2 regions of the Kitasatospora sp. NPDC028961 genome follow, and region 2 is predicted to be linked to the other one. Evidence: predicted binding sites of a transcription regulator. Region 2 holds the regulator's gene; the other holds the start of a gene.
The links. The regulator HspR, encoded in region 2, represses chaperone genes until heat shock. The targets are predictions, from matches to a motif close to TTGAGNNNNNNNNNCTCAA.

Region 1 (9,026 bases), on a different contig from region 2:
GACCCGGACGATCGCGGTGTCGGTGACCCCGCGCTCGGTACGGGCCGCCTCGACGTCGTAGTAGAACTTGCCCGCCGTGATGACGACCTTGCGGACGTTCGCCGGGTCGACGGTGGTGTCACCGATGACCGGGCGGAACGAGCCGGACAGGAACTCCTCGGTGGCACTCGCCGCGGCCTTCAGACGCAGCATCGACTTCGGGGTGAAGACGACCAGCGGCTTGTGGTGCGGGTTGTGCGCCTGCCAGCGCAGCAGGTGGAAGTAGTTCGACGGCAGGGTCGGCATGGCGACCGTCATGTTGTTCTGCGCGCACAGCTGCAGGAAGCGCTCCGGGCGGGCGGACGAGTGGTCCGGGCCCTGGCCCTCGTAGCCGTGCGGCAGCAGCAGGGTGACGCCGGAGTGCTGGCCCCACTTCTGCTCGGCGGAGGCGATGTACTCGTCCACCACGGTCTGCGCGCCGTTGACGAAGTCGCCGAACTGCGCCTCCCACATGACCAGCGAGTTCGGCCGCGTCAGCGAGTAGCCGTACTCGAAGCCCATCGCCGCGTACTCGGACAGCAGGCTGTCGTACACGGTGTAGCGGGCCTGGTCCTCGGTCAGGTACAGCAGCGGGGTGTAGTCCTCGCCGGAGACCCGGTCGATGAGCACCGCGTGGCGCTGGCCGAAGGTGCCGCGGCGGCTGTCCTGGCCGGCGAGGCGGACGGGGTGGCCCTCCATCAGCAGCGAGCCGATGGCGAGGGTCTCGCCCATCGCCCAGTCGATGGTGTTGTCCTCGACCGAGGCGGCCCGGCGCTGCAGCTGCGGCAGCAGGCGCGGGTGGACGGTCAGCCAGTCCGGCAGGTTGACCTGCGAGGCGGCGATCCTCTTCACCATCTCCTGGGAGATGCCGGTCTGGATGTTGACCGGGAAGTCCGCCTGCGGCTTGCCGTTGGAGGCCGGGGCCGGCGTCTGGGCGGCGTCGCGGACCTCGGCGAAGACCTTCTCCAGCTGGCCCTGGAAGTCCTGGAGCGCCTGCTCCGCCTCTTCCATGGTGATGTCGCCGCGACCGATCAGGCCCTCGGTGTACAGCTTGCGCACCGAGCGCTTCTTGTCGATCAGGTCGTACATCAGCGGCTGGGTGAACGACGGGTTGTCGGCCTCGTTGTGACCGCGGCGGCGGTAGCAGATGAGGTCGATCACGACGTCCTTGTGGAACGCCTGACGGAACTCGAAGGCGAGCCGCGCGACGCGGACCACGGCCTCCGGGTCGTCGCCGTTCACGTGGAAGATCGGCGCCTCGATCATGCGGGCCACGTCGGTGCAGTACATCGACGAGCGGCTGCTCGCGGGCGCGGCGGTGAAGCCGACCTGGTTGTTGACCACGACGTGCACGGTGCCGCCGGTGCGGTAGCCGCGCAGCTGCGACATGTTCAGGGTCTCCGCGACGACGCCCTGGCCGGCGAAGGCCGCGTCGCCGTGGATCTGGATCGGCAGCACCGGGAAGGTGGTGCCGCCCTGGTCCAGGATGTCCTGCTTGGCGCGGGCGATGCCCTCGACGACCGGGTCCACGGCCTCCAGGTGGGAGGGGTTCGCGGCGAGCGAGACCTTGATGGTCTCGCCGTCCAGGCCGGTGAAGGTGCCCTCGGAGCCGAGGTGGTACTTCACGTCGCCGGAGCCGTGCATCGACTTCGGGTCGAGGTTGCCCTCGAACTCGCCGAAGATCTTGCCGTACGGCTTGCCGACGATGTTGGCCAGCACGTTGAGGCGGCCGCGGTGGGCCATGCCGATGACGGCCTCGTCCAGGCGGTGCTCGGCCGCCGAGTCGATGGTCGCGTCCAGCAGCGGGATGAGCGACTCGCCGCCCTCCAGCGAGAAGCGCTTCTGCCCGACGTACTTGGTCTGCAGGAAGGTCTCGAAGGCCTCGGCCGAGTTCAGCCGGCGCAGGATGCGCAGCTGCTCCTCGCGCTCCGGCTTGGTGTACGGCTTCTCCAGGCGCTCCTGCAGCCACTTGCGCTGCGTCGGGTCCTGGATGTGCATGTACTCGATGCCGACCGTGCGGCAGTACGTGTTGCGCAGCAGGCCGAGGATGTCGCGCAGCTTCATCATCCGCTGGCCGCCGAAGCCGCCGACCGCGAACTCGCGCTCCAGGTCCCACAGGGTGAGGCCGTGCGTGGTGACGTCGAGGTCGGGGTGCTTGCGCTGCTTGTACTCCAGCGGGTCGGTGTCGGCCATGAGGTGGCCGCGGACCCGGTAGGAGTGGATCAGCTCGATGACGCGGGCGGTCTTGTTGACCTCGTCGTCGTGCGTGGTGGCCACGTCGGTGGCCCAGCGGACCGGCTCGTACGGGATCCGCAGCGACTCGAAGATCTCGTCGTAGAAGCCGTTCTCGCCCAGCAGCAGCCGGTGGATCTCGCGCAGGAACTCGCCGGACGCCGCGCCCTGGATGACGCGGTGGTCGTAGGTCGAGGTCAGCGTCATGATCTTGGAGACGCCCAGCCGGGACAGCGTCTCCGGGGCGGAGCCCTGGAACTCGGCCGGGTACTCCATGGCGCCGACGCCGACGATGGTGCCCTGGTTCTGCATCAGGCGCGGCACGGAGTGCACGGTGCCGATGCCGCCGGGGTTGGTCAGCGAGACCGTGACGCCGGTGAAGTCGTCCATGGTCAGCTTGTTGGCGCGGGCCCGGCGGACGATGTCCTCGTAGGCCTGCCAGAAGCCGAAGAAGTCGAGGGTCTCGGCCTTCTTGATCGCCGCGACCACGAGCTGGCGGTCGCCGTTCGGCTTCACCAGGTCGATGGCCAGGCCCAGGTTCACGTGCTCGGGCTTGACCAGGTACGACTTGCCGTCCTTCACCTGGTAGCTGTGGTTCATGCCCGGCGAGGCCTTGATGGCCTGGACCAGGGCGTAACCGATCAGGTGCGTGAAGGAGACCTTGCCACCGCGGGCGCGCTGCAGGTGGTTGTTGATGACGATGCGGTTGTCGATCAACAGCTTGGCCGGCACGGCGCGCACGGAGGTCGCCGTGGGCACCTCCAGCGAGGCGTCCATGTTGGTCGCCACCGCCTTGGAGGGGCCGCGGAGCTGGACCAGCTCGGGGCCGGTCTCGGCGGGCGCGGCCGGCGCCGGAGCGGCGGCCTTCGGGGCCGGGGGCGCGGCAGGAGCTGCGGCGAGGGGCGCGGGCGCCGGGGCCGCGGCGGCGGGCGCTGGCGCGGCCGGTGCGGCGGGGGCGGGCGCGGCCGGAGCAGCAGCGGCGGGCGCGGGGGCGGCAACGGGGGTCGGCGTGGGGCCGACCTGGGTCGCGGCCTGGGTCACTGGGGTCACCTCGGTACCGGGCTTGTAGTCGGCGAAAAAGTCCCACCAGGCTCGGTCGACCGAGTTCGGGTCCTGGAGGTACTGCTGGTAGATCTCGTCGACGAGCCACTCATTGGGGCCGAAGCCAGTGGAGCTTGCCGAGCTGTTGGGGGTTTCTTGGGACTGTGGCGACACGGCGGCAACCGCCCTCTTCCGCTTCCTTTTGGGATGTTTGGACAGCGGGGATTAAGGCTACGCCCCTGACCAGTGATCGCGCAGTCCCCAGGGCTCAGGCGTCGCCCAGATCACAGTCCTGACCTGCAGGTTGGCTGAAAATGTGCGTTAGAAAGCCGCCTCGGATGGGAAGCGATCGCTTCCGATCAGCCGCTATATATGGATGAAACCGGACAAATCATAGTCCGGAGCCACCTGGATCGTCCGTCCACGTCTGTGTCGCTTCTGTGACATGCGGGCGACGTCCGATCGACGCGGGCGGGTGCCCGGGGCCGCCGAGCGGACCCCGGGCGGGCGCTACCGCGGGCCGGGCAGCCGGACCTCGATCCGGCAGCCGGGGGAGGCCTCCGCCACCTCGATCCGCCCGCCGTGCAGGTCCACCGCCCAGCGGGCGATGGCCAGCCCCAGCCCGGTGCCGCCGTCGGAGCCGGGCCCCTGGGCGGTGGCGGTGCCGCTGCGGCTGAACCGCTCGAAGACCCGGGTGCGGTCGGCCGCCGGGATGCCCGGCCCCTCGTCCTCGACCTCCAGCAGCAGCGCGCCGGGCTCGCCGCCGGGCCGGGCCCGGACCGTGACGGTGCCGCCGGGCGGGGAGTGCTTGCAGGCGTTGTCGACCAGGTTGGCGACCACCTGGTGGAGCCGCTCGGTGTCCGCCACGCCGGTCAGGCCGGCCGGGCTGACCTCCAGGGCCAGCCGGACGTCCCCGCGCCGGGAGAAGGCCCCGCCGGCCGTCGCGCCGTCCACGGTGACGCCGCGCAGCACGCCGTCCAGGAACTCGCGCACCTCGAAGGGGCGCGCGTCCAGGTCCACCACCCCGTCGTCGATCTTGGACAGGTCGAGCAGGTGGGTGACCAGCCGGCCGAGCCGTTCGGTCTGCTCCAGGGCGGCGCCCAGGGTCGCGGGATTGGGCTGGACCACGCCGTCCACCACGTTCTCCAGCACGGCGCGCAGCGCGGCGATGGGCGTGCGCAGCTCGTGGGAGACGTTGGCGACAAGCTCCCGGCGGTGCCGGTCGGCGGCCTCCAGGTCGGCCGCCATGTGGTTGAAGGTGGCCGCCAGCTCGCCGATCTCGTCCCGGGAGCTCACCTCGACCCGGCGGCTGTAGTCGCCGGAGGCCATCGCGCGGGCGGCGGCGGTCATGTCGCGCAGCGGGGCGGTCAACCCGTGCGCGAGGAACTGCATGAAGAGCAGCGAAGCGATCATGGAGAAGACCATGATGATCCGGATCTGCGTCTCGGAGCGGATCGCCACCACGACCATGCCGGTGGCGAGGAAGACCGAGACGATCACCAGGAGGGCGAGCTTGCCCTTGATCGAGCGGACCGGGTCGAGCGGCCGGATGTCGGCCCACACCCGGTGGGCGGCGCGGGCGGCCAGCGTGGGCCGGGCGCCGTCGGCGTCGCCGTTGCGTTGCTGTGGAAAGGTCATTGGTCCCCTGTGATCCCCGCGGGTCCGCGCGGCGGTTCGGGACACGGGCCCCCCGGAGGCCCGGTGCCCGAGGCGCCGCTAGGAGAGCGGGGCCTCCAGCGCGTAGCCGACCCCGTGGACGGTGCGGATCCAGCTGGCGCCGATCTTCCGGCGCAGCGCCTTGACGTGGCTGTCCACGGTGCGGGTGCCGGACGCGTCCGTCCAGTCCCAGACCTCGGCCAGCAGTTGCTCGCGGGTGAGTACCGCCCGCGGCTGTGCGGCCAGGCAGGCGAGCAGGTCGAACTCGGTCGGCGTCAGGTGGACGTCGCCCGAGGCCAGCCGGACCCGGCGCTGCACGTGGTCGATCTCCAACTCGCCGAAGCGCAGCGAGCCGAGCGCCGGTGTGCGGGCCGCCTGCTGGGCGCGCTCGACGCGGCGCAGCAGGACGTTGACCCGGGCCGCCAGCTCCCGCATGGAGAACGGCTTGGTCATGTAGTCGTCGGCGCCCACGCCGAGACCGACCAGGAGGTCCGTCTCGTCGTCACGCGCGGTCAGCATCAGGACCGGTACCGGGCGTTGGGCCTGGATCCGGCGGCACACCTCAAGGCCGTCGAAGCCGGGCAGCATGATGTCGAGCACGACCAGGTCGGGCTGCCAGGTGTGGAACCCGTCGACCGCGCCCGGGCCGTCGTGGGCCACGGCGACCTTGAAGCCCTCCGCGCCCAGCCGGGCCGCGATCGACTCGGCGATCGTGGGCTCGTCCTCCACCACCAGCACTCTGCGCTGGCTGCTCACCGTGCCGCCGCTGTTCTGGTTGTCCTGCTGAATTTCTGTCACGGTCACGCCACCGCCCCCAGGGCTGCGGGCCGGCCACCTGTGGGGATGGCGAGGCTCCGCTCGTAGTCTTGTTCCGTCGTGGACTGTGCCGGGTCCGCCGTCCCGTAGCGCGTGCGGAGTCGGAGGACAGGTGTGGACTGCCCACCGCTCCCGCACACTTCGCAGCGTACGGACACCCGGTGCTTCCCGGCAGGTGGACCGGATGTTTCCGGCCCGTGGGCCGGCCGTCCGGCCGCCCGTCGGACCCACTCGGAAGTGGGCACGGGCCAGTACCTTACCCGCCGATTTTTCACTGCGTAACGGTACGTATGCACTCCAGTTGGCGACAAGCCGCCGGTCAGAGCCGCTACTCGTGCGTAGACGGAGTGCAGGTCTGTACCAATCCTGGAGTCGCGCGCCACATGATGTTCACGGGGTATTCCCAGCTGGCTCCCAGGACCCCGAAGTACCGTGGTCACGACAAGTCGCACAGGTGGGATTTCCGGCGCGCGCCGGTACGTTGAGCACCGGACGGGGGCCGGAGGCTGCGGGTCTGGAGCGGAGGCGGCATGGCGGAGCTGCGGAGGAACGCTGTGGTGAGCGGGCCGCGTCCGGGGCCGCCGTACGGGATGCTCCGGTTCGGCCTGCGGGCCGGTCTGGCCGTCTGGGTGCTCGCCCGGGTGCCGACGCCCCGGCGCAACCCCTTCGCGCTCGGCTACCTCGCCGTGGTCGTGGCCACCACCACCTTCGCCGGGCTGGCCGACCCGGACCTCGTGCTCCGGCTGCAGGAGGCCTCCAGTTCGGACGGGCACAACCTGGTCCACCACCCGCTGCGCGCCCTGCTGTTCAGCGGCTTCTGGGTGTCCGGGACGATCTGGATGCCCTACCTCTGGGCCTTCGCCTTCACCGTCGCGCCGCTGGAGCGCCGGGTGGGCGCCGTCCGGGCCGCGGCGGTCTTCGGGATCGGGCACGTCACGGCGACGGTGCTCTCCCAGTCGGTGGTGATCACCGCCGTGGCGACCGGCCGGATGGAGCCCCGCGCGCTGGACTGCCTGGACATCGGGGTCAGCTACGGCGTGCTGGTCAGTCTCGGTGCGCTGGCCGGGCTGCTGCCGCCGCACGGGCGGCTGCTCGCGCTCGGCGGCGCCGCCGTCCTGGTCGCCGAGCAGATCGCCGGCGACCGGGACCTGGTGACCGGGGTCGGCCACCCGGTGGCGCTGCTGACCGGGGTCGCGCTCTGGCGCTGGCTGCGGAACGGGCCCGGCCCCCGGTGGCGGCGCCCGGAGGCGGCGGCCGTCGGCGCCACGGGCCCGGCGCAGGCCCAGGGGGCGACCGCCCTGCTGGACCGCGCGTAACTGCCGGGTGCTCCCGGGGGGTGGCGCGCGCCCCCGCGAGGCGTTTTTGACACCCTTTCCCGGACCCCTCCTTGTTCGCTCCCGGCGAACAGGGCGGGGGGAACATTCCATCGCTGCGAAACCTTAGTCAGGTCAACTCAACTTCGCTGACTGGGGAGAGATCATGGCATCGACGTCCACTCCGCTCACCCTGCCCGTACTGCCGCTCGACGACGAGGTCGTGCTCCCGGGCATGGTCGTCCCGCTGGACCTCAAGGACACCGAGGTGCGTGCCGCGGTCGAGGCCGCGCGGGCCGCGGCCGCCGGCGCCGGCAAGCCCCAGGTGCTGCTGGTGCCGCGGGTGGACGGCTCGTACGCGGCGGTCGGCACCCTCGCCACCGTCGAGCAGGTCGGGCGGCTGGCCGACGGGGAGCCGGCCGCGCTGGTCCGCGCCGTGCGCCGGGTCCGGATCGGCGTCGGTACCACCGGGCCCGGTGCCGCGCTCTGGGTGGAGACCACGCCGTTCCGGGAGTCCTCGGAGGGCACGCCGGTGGCCGGCCGCGCCGCCGAGCTGGTCAGGGAGTACAAGGCGCTCTCCACCCAGTGGCTGCGCAAGCGCGGCGCCTGGCAGATCGTCGACCGGGTGGCCCAGATCGAGGGCGTCGGCGAGCTGGCCGACAACATCGGCTACGCGTCCTTCGTCACCGCGGAGCAGAAGCTCAAGGTGCTGCTGGAGGCCGACCAGGTGGCTCGCCTGGAGTACGCCCTCACCCTGCTGCGCGACCACCTCGCCGAGGAGGAGGTCAACGACACCATCCGCAAGGACGTCGAGGAGGGCGTGGCCAAGCAGCAGAAGGAGTTCCTGCTCCGCCGCCAGCTGGAGGCCGTCCGCAAGGAGCTGGCCGAGCTGAACGGCGACCCGGCCGACGAGGAGGGCGACTACCGCGCCCGGGTCGAGGCCGCCGACCTGCCCGGGAAGGTCCGCGAGGCCGCGCTGAAGGAGGTCGACAAGCTGGAGCGGGCGTCCGACCAGTCGCCCGAGGGCTCCTGGATCCGCACCTGGCTGGACACCGTCCTGGAGCTGCCCTGGAACGAGCGCACCGAGGACGCCTACGACATCGCCGGCGCCCGGGCCGTGCTGGACGCGGACCACTCCGGCCTCGGGGACGTCAAGGACCGGATCGTCGAGTACCTGGCCGTCCGCAAGCGCCGGGCCGACCAGGGGCTCGGCCTGGTCGGCGGCCGCCGCGGCGGTGCGGTGCTGGCGCTGGTCGGCCCGCCCGGCGTCGGCAAGACCTCGCTGGGCGAGTCGGTGGCCAGGGCGATGGGCCGCACCTTCGTCCGGGTGGCGCTCGGCGGCGTCCGGGACGAGGCGGAGATCCGCGGCCACCGGCGCACCTACGTCGGCGCGCTGCCCGGTCGCCTGGTGCGCGCGATCAAGGAGGCCGGCTCGATGAACCCGGTCGTCCTGCTCGACGAGATCGACAAGGTCGGCTCCGACTACCGGGGGGACCCGGCGGCCGCCCTGCTGGAGGTGCTGGACCCGGCGCAGAACCACACCTTCCGGGACCACTACCTGGAGGTCGAGCTGGACCTCTCGGACGTGGTCTTCCTCGCCACCGCCAACGTGCTGGAGGCCATCCCGGAGGCGCTGCTCGACCGGATGGAGCTGGTCCGGCTGGACGGCTACACCGAGGACGAGAAGGTCGTCATCGCCCGGGACCACCTGCTCCCGCGCCAGCTGGAGAAGGCCGGACTGACGAGCGCGGAGGTCTCCGTCGAGGAGGAGGCGCTGCGCAAGCTCGCCGGGGAGTACACCCGCGAGGCCGGCGTCCGCACCCTCGAACGCTCGATCGCCCGGGTGCTGCGCAAGATCGCCGCGCAGTCCGAGCTGGGCGAGCGCGAGCTGCCCGCCGCGATCGGCGCGGGCGAGCTGCGCGCGCTGATCGGCCGGCCCCACCACGTCCC
Region 2 (9,577 bases):
CCGACCACCGGGGGCTGCTGGCGCGGGATGCTGAACTGGTCGCCGGGGGCGGTCCAGAAACCCTCGCGCAGCGAGAGCGCCATGCCGGCCCAGTCGAGGGCGGTCTCCACGGTGTGGTGGAGGGCCTCCTGCGACCAGGTGTCGTCGAAGACCAGCGGCAGCACCGGGGCGACCTGCTCGATGGTGGCGATCAGCGGGTTGTGCGTGATCGCCTCGTCCACCAGCAGGACGATCGGCTTGCGCAGCGCCGACGCCCAGCCCAGTTCCAGGCTCACACCGGCGGAGAGCGGCGCACCGACGTAGGCGAAGACCAGGTCGGCGGACTGCAGGGCCCGGAAGTCCGACGGCACCCGGGGCTCGGGGGCCCGGCCGGCGATCGTCCAGGCGTCACTGTGGTGGGCGCTGTACACGGCGGCACCGCTGCGCAGGAGCGTGGTGCGAAGTGTCGTCAGCCGCGTCCGGCTGGCCAGGGTCACCACGCTGTCCGCGGGGCCGGTCAACCGCATCAGCGGCGCGGCCAGGAACACACGTGCACGCCGGCCCTCGGGGGCCTGGCTGTCGTGGTGACGCAGGTAGGGCTCGGTCATGTCGACTCCGGGGGAAGGCCGACCGGATTGGGGGACGGTGCCGGCAGGCGTTGAGAGTAGTTGCTGCTTCAGGTGGATCCAGTGCCCTGTGGTGACGAAGAATTGACCGTACAGCAACAGGTTTTTGACCTGGTGCTGGACCATCGGGGGCGAACTGATCGTCTATCAGTGGTCACGCTCGCGTCCAGGTTTCTGCCCTGTCATCTGGCTGCCTGGCAGGGAGATGACGCCGCCGGGGGACAACGGGGAGGTGACACCACAACTCGGCGTGCGGCATCATGTGGACTCCAGTGCTATTAGTTCGGCTAGAGCAACTTTCGGAAAGGGAGTGGGCTGGTGTCCCGTATGTCCAGGCTTGTGCGCAAGGTCGTGCTTCCGATTGCCATCGCGGCCGGAGCTTTGGCCGGTGTCTGCGTCCTGTCAAACGGTACGCAGCCGCAGGTGGACGCAGGTGCCGGGGATTCCCGCGCCAAGGCCGCCGTTTACCTCGTCGCCAATGACATGAACTGGGGCTGACCGCTCCCTGTCATAGCGGACGTTCGAGTGCCGAAAGGCTCCAGGCGCGGGCGCCCGCCGCCGTTCGGGGCCCTCACTCCGGCCGGTGCTGCGCGGCCCGGCCGAGGACGTAGCCCAGCTGGAACAGGGAGTCGACGTTGTAGTCCTCCCGCATCTCGGCGATATGTCGCGCCAGCGTGCGCTCGCTGATGCCGAGTCTGCGGGCGATGACCCGATGGTTCGTACCGGAAAGAAGCAGGTCGATGATCGTCTGACGCAGCCGGGAGACCACCTGCTGCGGGACGGTGGTGTCGCCGTCGAACTCCAGCGCCCGGCCCCAGTTCCGCTCGAATACCTCTTCCACGAGATATTTGATGACCGCCGGATCGTGGATGAAAGCGGCCAGGTCGTCATCGCCCACCGGAATTACCGCGAGCCGCCGGTCGACAATGATGAGGCGGGCATAGGGCTCGTCCAGGGTGCGAAACTGATAACCCTCCTTCGCCAGCCGGGACACGTATTCGCGGGTGGGCTGGTGGTATCGGGTGCTCGCGTTGTAGATCGTGCGCATCGAAGCGCCCTGCTGCAGGCTCTTGAGGTCCCGTTCCATTCCCGCGGCGAGCAGCTCGGGCGGGCGGGGGCCGCCCGGCTGCATGGCGAGGCCCTCGGTCATCCCGGTGGCCATGCATTGCTGGAGGCGCTGATTGATGAGCGCTTTGCCCTGGACGTATTCGATGGGGCCGCCCGACTGGTCGGGGCTGTGAAAGGCGTCGGCCAATTCGCTGAGATCGGCCGGCAGGGCGACGGCGCGGGCCAGCAGGTCGAGGGCCTGGCGCTGCCAGGCGGAGCTCAGGCTGAAGGAGAGCTGGGCCGGGTCGACCGCGATGAGCGAGCCGGGTTCGTCACTGTCCGGAATGAGCAGACCGAGGTCCATGAGCTCGCGGAGCGCGGCGGTCTCGCCCGGGCCGGCGCCGATTGTCAGCCGGCCGTTGCCGTGGACGGTCCTGAGATAGAGCGAGCGGGCGTCGGCAGACAGTATTCGCGATCCGCCACCTGCGGGACCGGGCTGCTCTCGCCCACTCATCTTCGGCTCCCTGTCGTCGACCGGACAAGTAGTCAACGTTCTAAAGTCGGTTGTACCAGGCATCCTAGGTCGCGGTCACGGCCGGTAAGGACTGCCACCGACAGCTCTGCCTGCCAGGGGCACGCTCCGGTCCAGCACTCTCTCACAGACGACCGAGCCGCCGGCACCCCCCGATCAGGAGGGAGCCGGCGGCGGGTGCCGTGGTGGCGGGGTTACCGCTTGGGACGCCAGACGACCAGGGCGCTGGACTGGCTCGGCGGCTGGTAGGGGACGAGATCCCGCCGGTAGGAGGCGTGGACGGCGGCCTCGCGCTGCTGGAGCGCGGAGGCGGCGCCTTCGAGCGAGTCGACCAGCTCGGTGATCCGCGACTGCAGCGCGGTGACCTGGTTCTCCAGCTCGATGATCCGCTTGATGCCGGCGAGGTTGATGCCCTCGTCCTGGGACAGCCGCTGCACCTCGCGCAGCTGCTGGATGTCGCGGCTGGAGTAGCGGCGGCCGCGGCCCGCGGTGCGGTCGGGACAGACCAGGCCGAGCCGGTCGTACTGGCGCAGGGTCTGCGGGTGCAGGCCGGAGAGCTCGGCGGCGACCGAGATCACGTAGACCGGGGTGTCCTCGGTGAGGACGTAGTGCGGCGGCGGTGCCGCACGGCGGGCACGCGGGGCGCCGCCGGGCAGGCCTTCGCCGATGCCGGGCCCGATCGGGCCGCTGTCGGGGGTCATCTGGTCGTCACGCTCCCTTCGCCGCCTTGAAGAGGGCGGCTCGCGGGTCGTCGGAGGCGGTGGCCTCGCGGTACTGCTCCAGGGCCGTCAGCGCGTCGCCGGTGACGTGCTGGGGCACCACGACCTCCACGGTGACCAGGAGGTCGCCCCGGGTGCCGTCCTTGCGGGTGGCGCCCTTGCCGCGGGCCCGCAGGGTGAGGCCGTTGGCGCTGCCCGGGGGCAGCCTGAGCTTCACCGAGGGGCCGTTGAGCGTCGGTACCTCGATGGTGCCGCCCAGAGCGGCTTCGGGGAAGGTCACCGGCACGGTCACCGTCAGGTTGTCGGCCTTGCGCCCGAAGACCGGGTGCGCGTCGACGTGCACGGTGACGTAGAGGTCGCCGGACTGGCCGCCGCGCTCGCCCTGGGCGCCCTTGCCCTTCAGCCGGATGCGCTGGGCGTCCTGGACGCCGGCCGGGATCCGGACCTGCATGGTGCGGGCCGAACTGGCCCGGCCGCTGCCGTGGCAGTCGGCGCACGGGTCGTCGACGATCATGCCGCGGCCGCGGCAGTCCCGGCACGGCTCGGACAGCGCGAAGGCGCCCTGGCCCCGGCTGACGGTGCCGGCGCCGACGCAGGTCGGGCAGACCCGCGGGGTGGTGCCGGCCTTGGCGCCGGTGCCGCTGCAGGTGCGGCAGGCGGCCTGGCTGGTCATCCGCAGCGGAACGGTCGCGCCGTCCACCGCCTCCTCGAAGGAGAGCGTCACCTCGGTCTCGACGTCCGCGCCGCGCCGCGGCTGGGCCTGCCGGCCGCCGCGGTTGAACAGGCCGCCGAAGACGTCGCCGATCCCGCCGCCGCCGGCGCCGCCGCCCTGGCTGCCGCTGAAGAGGTCGCCGAAGTCGAAGCTGTAGCTGCCCCCGCCGGGCCCGCCGGAGCGGAAGCCGCCGTTGGCGAAGAGCGTGCGCGCCTCGTCGTACTCCTTGCGGCGCTTCTCGTCCGACAGGACGTCATAGGCCTCGGAGATGTCCTTGAAGCGCTCTTCGGCCTTGGCGTCGCCCGTGTTCGCATCGGGGTGGAACTCGCGCGCCAGCTTGCGGTACGTCTTCTTGATCTCGGTGGCGGAGGCGTCCTTGGGCAGGCCGAGGACCTTGTAGTAGTCCTTCTCCACTCGCTCGCTCATGGCTGCCGCCACCTCCCGGAGTCAACAGGTAGGGATCCGGCGCGGGTGGGCCCGCCGGCCACGGATCCACCGGACTCCCCGCCGCGGGGAACCGGGTCAACGGATACGGCGCTGCGGAGCCGGCCGCCGTACTGGCCGGCGTACGACTCCGCAGCGCACGGGGTGTCAGCTGTCCGCGCCACCGTCAGCCTTGTCCGACTCCGCGGACTTCGCCGACTCGGCGTCCGGCGCGGAGGTGGTCTGGGTGCCCGGCTGGGGCTCCGCGACCGCCACCATCGCCGGGCGGATGATCCGCTCGCCGATCCGGTAGCCGGGCTGGAGGATCTGGACGCAGGTGTCCTCGGTGACGTCCGAGGAGTAGCTGTGCATCAGCGCCTCGTGCATGGTCGGGTCGAAGGGCTCGCCCTCCTTGCCGAACTGCTGGAGGCCCAGCTTGGCCACGACCGTCTCCAGCGACTCGGCGACGGACTTGAACCCGCCCGTCACCTCGCCGTGCTCGCGGGCCCGGCCGATGTCGTCCAGCACCGGGATCAGGGACTCCAGGATGTTGGAGACCGCGATCTCGCGGACCGTCAGACGGTCCCGCTCGACCCGCTTGCGGTAGTTCTGGTACTCGGCCTGAAGGCGCTGGAGGTCGGCGGTCCGCTCGGCGAGCTGCTTGGCGGCGGCGTCGCCCGCGGCACCGGTGGTGTCACCGGCTGCCGCGGCCTCCTCGGCGGCCTCGATCACGGCCTCCTCGGCGGCGGAGTCGTCGCCGGGCTCAGCACCCTGCGGCTTCTCCGTCATGCCGCACCGCCCTTGGGCTTCTCGTCGTCCACGATCTCGGCGTCGACGACGTCGTCGTCCTTGGCGCCGGCGGCGTCACCGGCCGGCGCGGCACCGGCGGCGTCGGCGTTGGCGTAGAGCGCCTGGCCGAGCTTCTGGGCGGTGGTGGAGACCTTCTCGGAGGCCTCGCGGATGGCCGCGATGTCCTCGCCCTTCAGGGTCTCCTTGAGCTCGCCGATGGCGGTCTCGACCTCGGTCTTGACGTCGGCCGGGAGCTTCTCCGCGTTGTCCGCGATGAACTTCTCGGTCGAGTAGACGAGCTGCTCGGCCTGGTTGCGGGTCTCGACCGACTCGCGGCGCTTGTGGTCCTCCTCCGCGTACTGCTCGGCCTCGCGCATCATGCGCTCGATGTCGTCCTTCGGCAGCGCGGAGCCGCCGGTGACGGTCATCTTCTGCTCCTTGCCGGTGCCGAGGTCCTTGGCGCCGACGTGCATGATGCCGTTGGCGTCGATGTCGAAGGTGACCTCGATCTGGGGCAGGCCGCGGGGGGCCGGCGGGAGACCGGTCAGCTCGAACATGCCGAGCTTCTTGTTGTACGCGGCGATCTCGCGCTCGCCCTGGTAGACCTGGATCTGCACGGACGGCTGGTTGTCCTCGGCCGTGGTGAAGATCTCCGAGCGCTTGGTCGGGATCGTGGTGTTGCGCTCGATCAGCTTGGTCATGATGCCGCCCTTGGTCTCGATGCCGAGGGACAGCGGGGTGACGTCGAGCAGCAGGACGTCCTTGACCTCGCCCTTGAGGACACCGGCCTGGAGCGCGGCGCCGATCGCGACGACCTCGTCCGGGTTGACGCCCTTGTTGGCGTCCTTGCCGCCGGTCAGCTCGCGGACGAGCTCGGCGACGGCGGGCATCCGGGTCGAGCCGCCGACCAGGACCACGTGGTCGATCTCGGACAGCGCGATGCCGGCGTCCTTGATGACGTTGTGGAACGGGACCTTGCAGCGCTCCAGCAGGTCGGAGGTCAGCTGCTGGAACTGGGCGCGGGTGAGCTTCTCGTCCAGGTGCAGCGGGCCCTCGGCGGAGGCCGTGATGTAGGGCAGGTTGATCGAGGTCTCGGAGGACGAGGACAGCTCGATCTTGGCCTTCTCGGCAGCCTCGCGCAGACGCTGGAGGGCCATCTTGTCCTTGGACAGGTCCACGCCGTGGCCGGCCTGGAAGACCTTGACCAGGTGGTCGACGACCTTCTGGTCCCAGTCGTCACCACCGAGGTGGTTGTCACCGTTGGTGGCCTTCACCTCGACGACCCCGTCGCCGATCTCCAGCAGGGACACGTCGAAGGTGCCGCCGCCGAGGTCGAAGACCAGAATGGTCTGGTCGTCCTTGTCCAGGCCGTAGGCCAGGGCGGCCGCGGTGGGCTCGTTGACGATGCGCAGGACGTTGAGGCCCGCGATCTCACCGGCCTCCTTGGTCGCCTGGCGCTCCGAGTCGGAGAAGTAGGCCGGGACGGTGATGACGGCGTCGGTGACCGTCTCGCCCAGGTAGGCCTCGGCGTCCCGCTTCAGCTTCTGCAGCACGAAGGCGCTGATCTGCTGGGGGTTGAAGTCCTTGCCGTCCAGGTTGATCTTCCACCCGGTGCCCATGTGGCGCTTGACCGAGCGGATGGTCCGGTCGACGTTGGTGACCGCCTGGCGCTTGGCGACCTCGCCGACCAGCACCTCGCCGTTCTTGGCGAAGGCCACGACGGACGGCGTGGTCCGCGCACCCTCGGCGTTCGTGATGACGGTGGGTTCGCCACCCTCAAGGACGCTGACGACCGAGTTCGTCGTACCGAGGTCGATGCCGACCGCGCGTGCCATCGTTGGTACCTCCACGGAAGAGTTGAGCTTTACAGGCTCAAGGATGCACGACTCGGCGGAGGGCGTCAACAGCTATGAGCCCAAGCGGCTCAACTTTGCTGAGCCGAAAATCGCGCCGACCCGCCGGAAGGCGTGGTGCGCCGGGCTCGCGTGACTGCCGCCATACCTTGAGCATCTTCTGGAGGAGTGTTGACGGGCGGTAATGTCCGGGCCGTCGGCCCGGCAAGTTACCGACGAGTACACTCGCACGCGTAGAAACTCTCACCAGGAAGCCGCAGGAGACGGAGAGCCGATGCAGCTAGCAGCGATCGTCATCTCGCTGGTCACGTTTGTGATCGGCACCGCGCTCGCCGCCCGTGCGGCGATGTACATCTTCAAGGTGGTGCGGACGGGTCAGTCCGACCCCACCAGATTCGGCGTGCCCGCCCAGCGGGTGAAGACCGTGGCGGTCGAGTTCGTCGGCCACACCAGGATGAACCGCTGGGGCGTCGTCGGCATCGCGCACTGGTTCGTCGCGGTGGGCTTCTTCACCCTCGGCCTCACCCTGCTGACCGCCTTCTTCCAGCTGTTCGACGCCGAGTTCGTGCTGCCGGTGCTCGGCGGCTGGCTGCCGTACGAGCTCTTCACCGAGCTGGTCGGCACGCTGACCACGCTGGGCATCGCGACCCTGATCGTGATCCGGCTGCTCAGCCTGCCGTCGCGGTCCGGCCGCAAGTCCCGGTTCGCCGGCTCGATCGCCTGGCAGGCCTTCTACGTCGAGTACACGATCCTCGGCATCGGCCTCTGCATCATGATCCTGCGCGGCCTGGAGGGCGCGCTGGAGAACGTCGGCTCGTACGAGGCGAAGTACCTGATCTCCTACCCGCTGGTGCTGGCCTTCAAGGGCCTGGCGCACGGCACGCTGGAGAACCTGATCTACCTCTTCGCGATGCTGAAGATCTGCATCTCCTTCGCGTGGGCGATCACCATCGGCATCAACCCCTCGATGGGCGTGGCCTGGCACCGCTTCCTCGCCTTCTTCAACATCTACTTCAAGCGCGAGGAGGACGGCGGCACCGCGCTCGGCGCCCTGCGGCCGATGACCAGCGGCGGCGCCCCGATCGACTTCGAGGACCCGGCCGACGACGCCGTCTTCGGCGTCTCCCAGGTCGAGCACTTCTCCTGGAAGGGCATCCTCGACTTCTCCACCTGCACCGAGTGCGGCCGCTGCCAGTCGCAGTGCCCCGCCTGGAACACCGGCAAGCCGCTCTCGCCCAAGCTGCTGATCATGAGCCTGCGCGAGCACGCCTTCGCCAAGGCGCCGTACCTGCTCGCCGGCGGCGGCAAGGACATGGAGGGCGAGGAGCGCGCCACCGCCGAGCAGCTGGCCGGCGTGCCCGCCGAGGCGCTCGCCGAGGCCGAGCGCCCGCTGATCGGCACCGCCGAGGAGGGCGGGGTCATCGACCCCGACGTGCTCTGGTCCTGCACCACCTGCGGCGCCTGCGTCGAGCAGTGCCCGGTGGACATCGAGCACATCGACCACATCGTCGACATGCGCCGCTACCAGGTGATGATCGAGAGCTCCTTCCCGACCGAGGCCGGGACGATGCTCAAGAACCTGGAGAACAAGGGCAACCCGTGGGGCATGGCCACCAAGGCCCGCCTGGACTGGGTCAAGGAGCTGAAGAAGGAGACCGGCATCGAGGTGCCGGTGATCGGTGAGGACATCGACCCCGCCGAGGTCGAGTACCTCTACTGGGTCGGCTGCGCCGGCGCCCTGGAGGACCGCGCCAAGAAGACCACCAAGGCCTTCGCGGAGCTGCTGCACACCGCCGGCGTGCAGTTCGCGATCCTCGGCAAGGAGGAGTCCTGCACCGGTGACTCCGCCCGCCGCCTGGGCAACGAGTTCCTCTTCCAGATGCTCGGCGCGCAGAACGTCGAGACCCTGAACGCGGCGCTGGAGGACGCTCCGAAGAAGCGGATCGTCGCCACCTGCCCGCACTGCTTCAACACCATCGCCAACGAGTACCCGCAGCTGGGCGGCCACTTCGAGGTCATCCACCACACCCAGCTGCTGCAGCACCTGATCGACGAGGGCAAGCTCGTCCCGGTGAACCCGGTCGAGGGCCTGATCACCTACCACGACCCCTGCTACCTGGGCCGGCACAACAAGGTCTACAGCCCGCCGCGCGAGATCATGGACAAGGTCCCCGGGTTGCGCCAGCAGGAGATGCACCGCCACAAGGAGCGCGGCTTCTGCTGCGGCGCCGGTGGCGCGCGGATGTGGATGGAGGAGCGCATCGGCAAGCGGATCAACACCGAGCGCGTGGACGAGGCGCTGTCGCTCAACCCCGACATCGTCTCCACCGCCTGCCCGTTCTGCCTGGTGATGCTCTCCGACTCGGTCAACGGGAAGAAGAACGAGGGCGCGGCCAAGGAGCACCTGAAGGTGGTCGACGTCGCCCAGCTGCTGCTCGACTCGGTGAAGGCACTGCCGCCGGCCGAGCCGGCGGAGACCGTCGACGCCTGACCGGTGACGGTCGGCCCGGTGCCTCCGGCCCGAGGGCGGTCGGCCCGGGCCACGACCGCCCGGCTGTTCGACAGTTCTGCTACAACTGCCCGGCCCGGTGGGTGCGACGAGCGCCCGCCGGGCCGGGCTTTTCGCCGGGCTCCGGTGCGGCTCGCACCCGGTTTTCCACCGGACTTGGCGCGGCGTTCTCCGGAGCGCCGCGCGGTGGGCGGGACGCCAACCGCCCGCCCGCCCGACCGGGCCCGGGTCGGAAGGAAATACAGTAGGCGCCGGACCGGCTCTGTGCCGGTCGACCCGTGCCGGCCGTCCGGACGGGTTTCCAGACCACTGACGGAGGTATCGGCCCGCCGGGCCGGGCCGCGGAGACCACAAGGGGAACAGCGCAGACCATGACCGAGGCGATCAT

Region 1: lon (endopeptidase La) is a predicted target of HspR. The motif match lies at 7,202-7,220, and genes of this name have one in related genera.

Annotation. Positions count from the first base shown of each region.
Region 1 covers NZ_JBVHVO010000005.1:159,441-168,466, forward strand. Annotated here, with positions in the region: gene ACZ4UX_RS13080 (multifunctional oxoglutarate decarboxylase/oxoglutarate dehydrogenase thiamine pyrophosphate-binding subunit/dihydrolipoyllysine-residue succinyltransferase subunit) at 1-3,465, opposite strand, end outside; gene ACZ4UX_RS13085 (sensor histidine kinase) at 3,802-4,929, opposite strand; gene ACZ4UX_RS13090 (response regulator transcription factor) at 5,008-5,745, opposite strand; gene ACZ4UX_RS13095 (rhomboid-like protein) at 6,321-7,079, shown strand; gene lon (endopeptidase La) at 7,243-9,026, shown strand, end outside.
Region 2 covers NZ_JBVHVO010000001.1:210,318-219,894, forward strand. Annotated here, with positions in the region: gene ACZ4UX_RS00935 (hypothetical protein) at 1-587, opposite strand, end outside; gene ACZ4UX_RS00940 (hypothetical protein) at 945-1,103, shown strand; gene ACZ4UX_RS00945 (helix-turn-helix domain-containing protein) at 1,177-2,166, opposite strand; gene ACZ4UX_RS00950 (heat shock protein transcriptional repressor HspR) at 2,379-2,885, opposite strand; gene dnaJ (molecular chaperone DnaJ) at 2,893-4,041, opposite strand; gene grpE (nucleotide exchange factor GrpE) at 4,207-4,827, opposite strand; gene dnaK (molecular chaperone DnaK) at 4,824-6,662, opposite strand; gene ACZ4UX_RS00970 ((Fe-S)-binding protein) at 6,955-9,171, shown strand; partial or broken gene manB (mannose-1-phosphate guanylyltransferase) at 9,561-9,577, shown strand, end outside.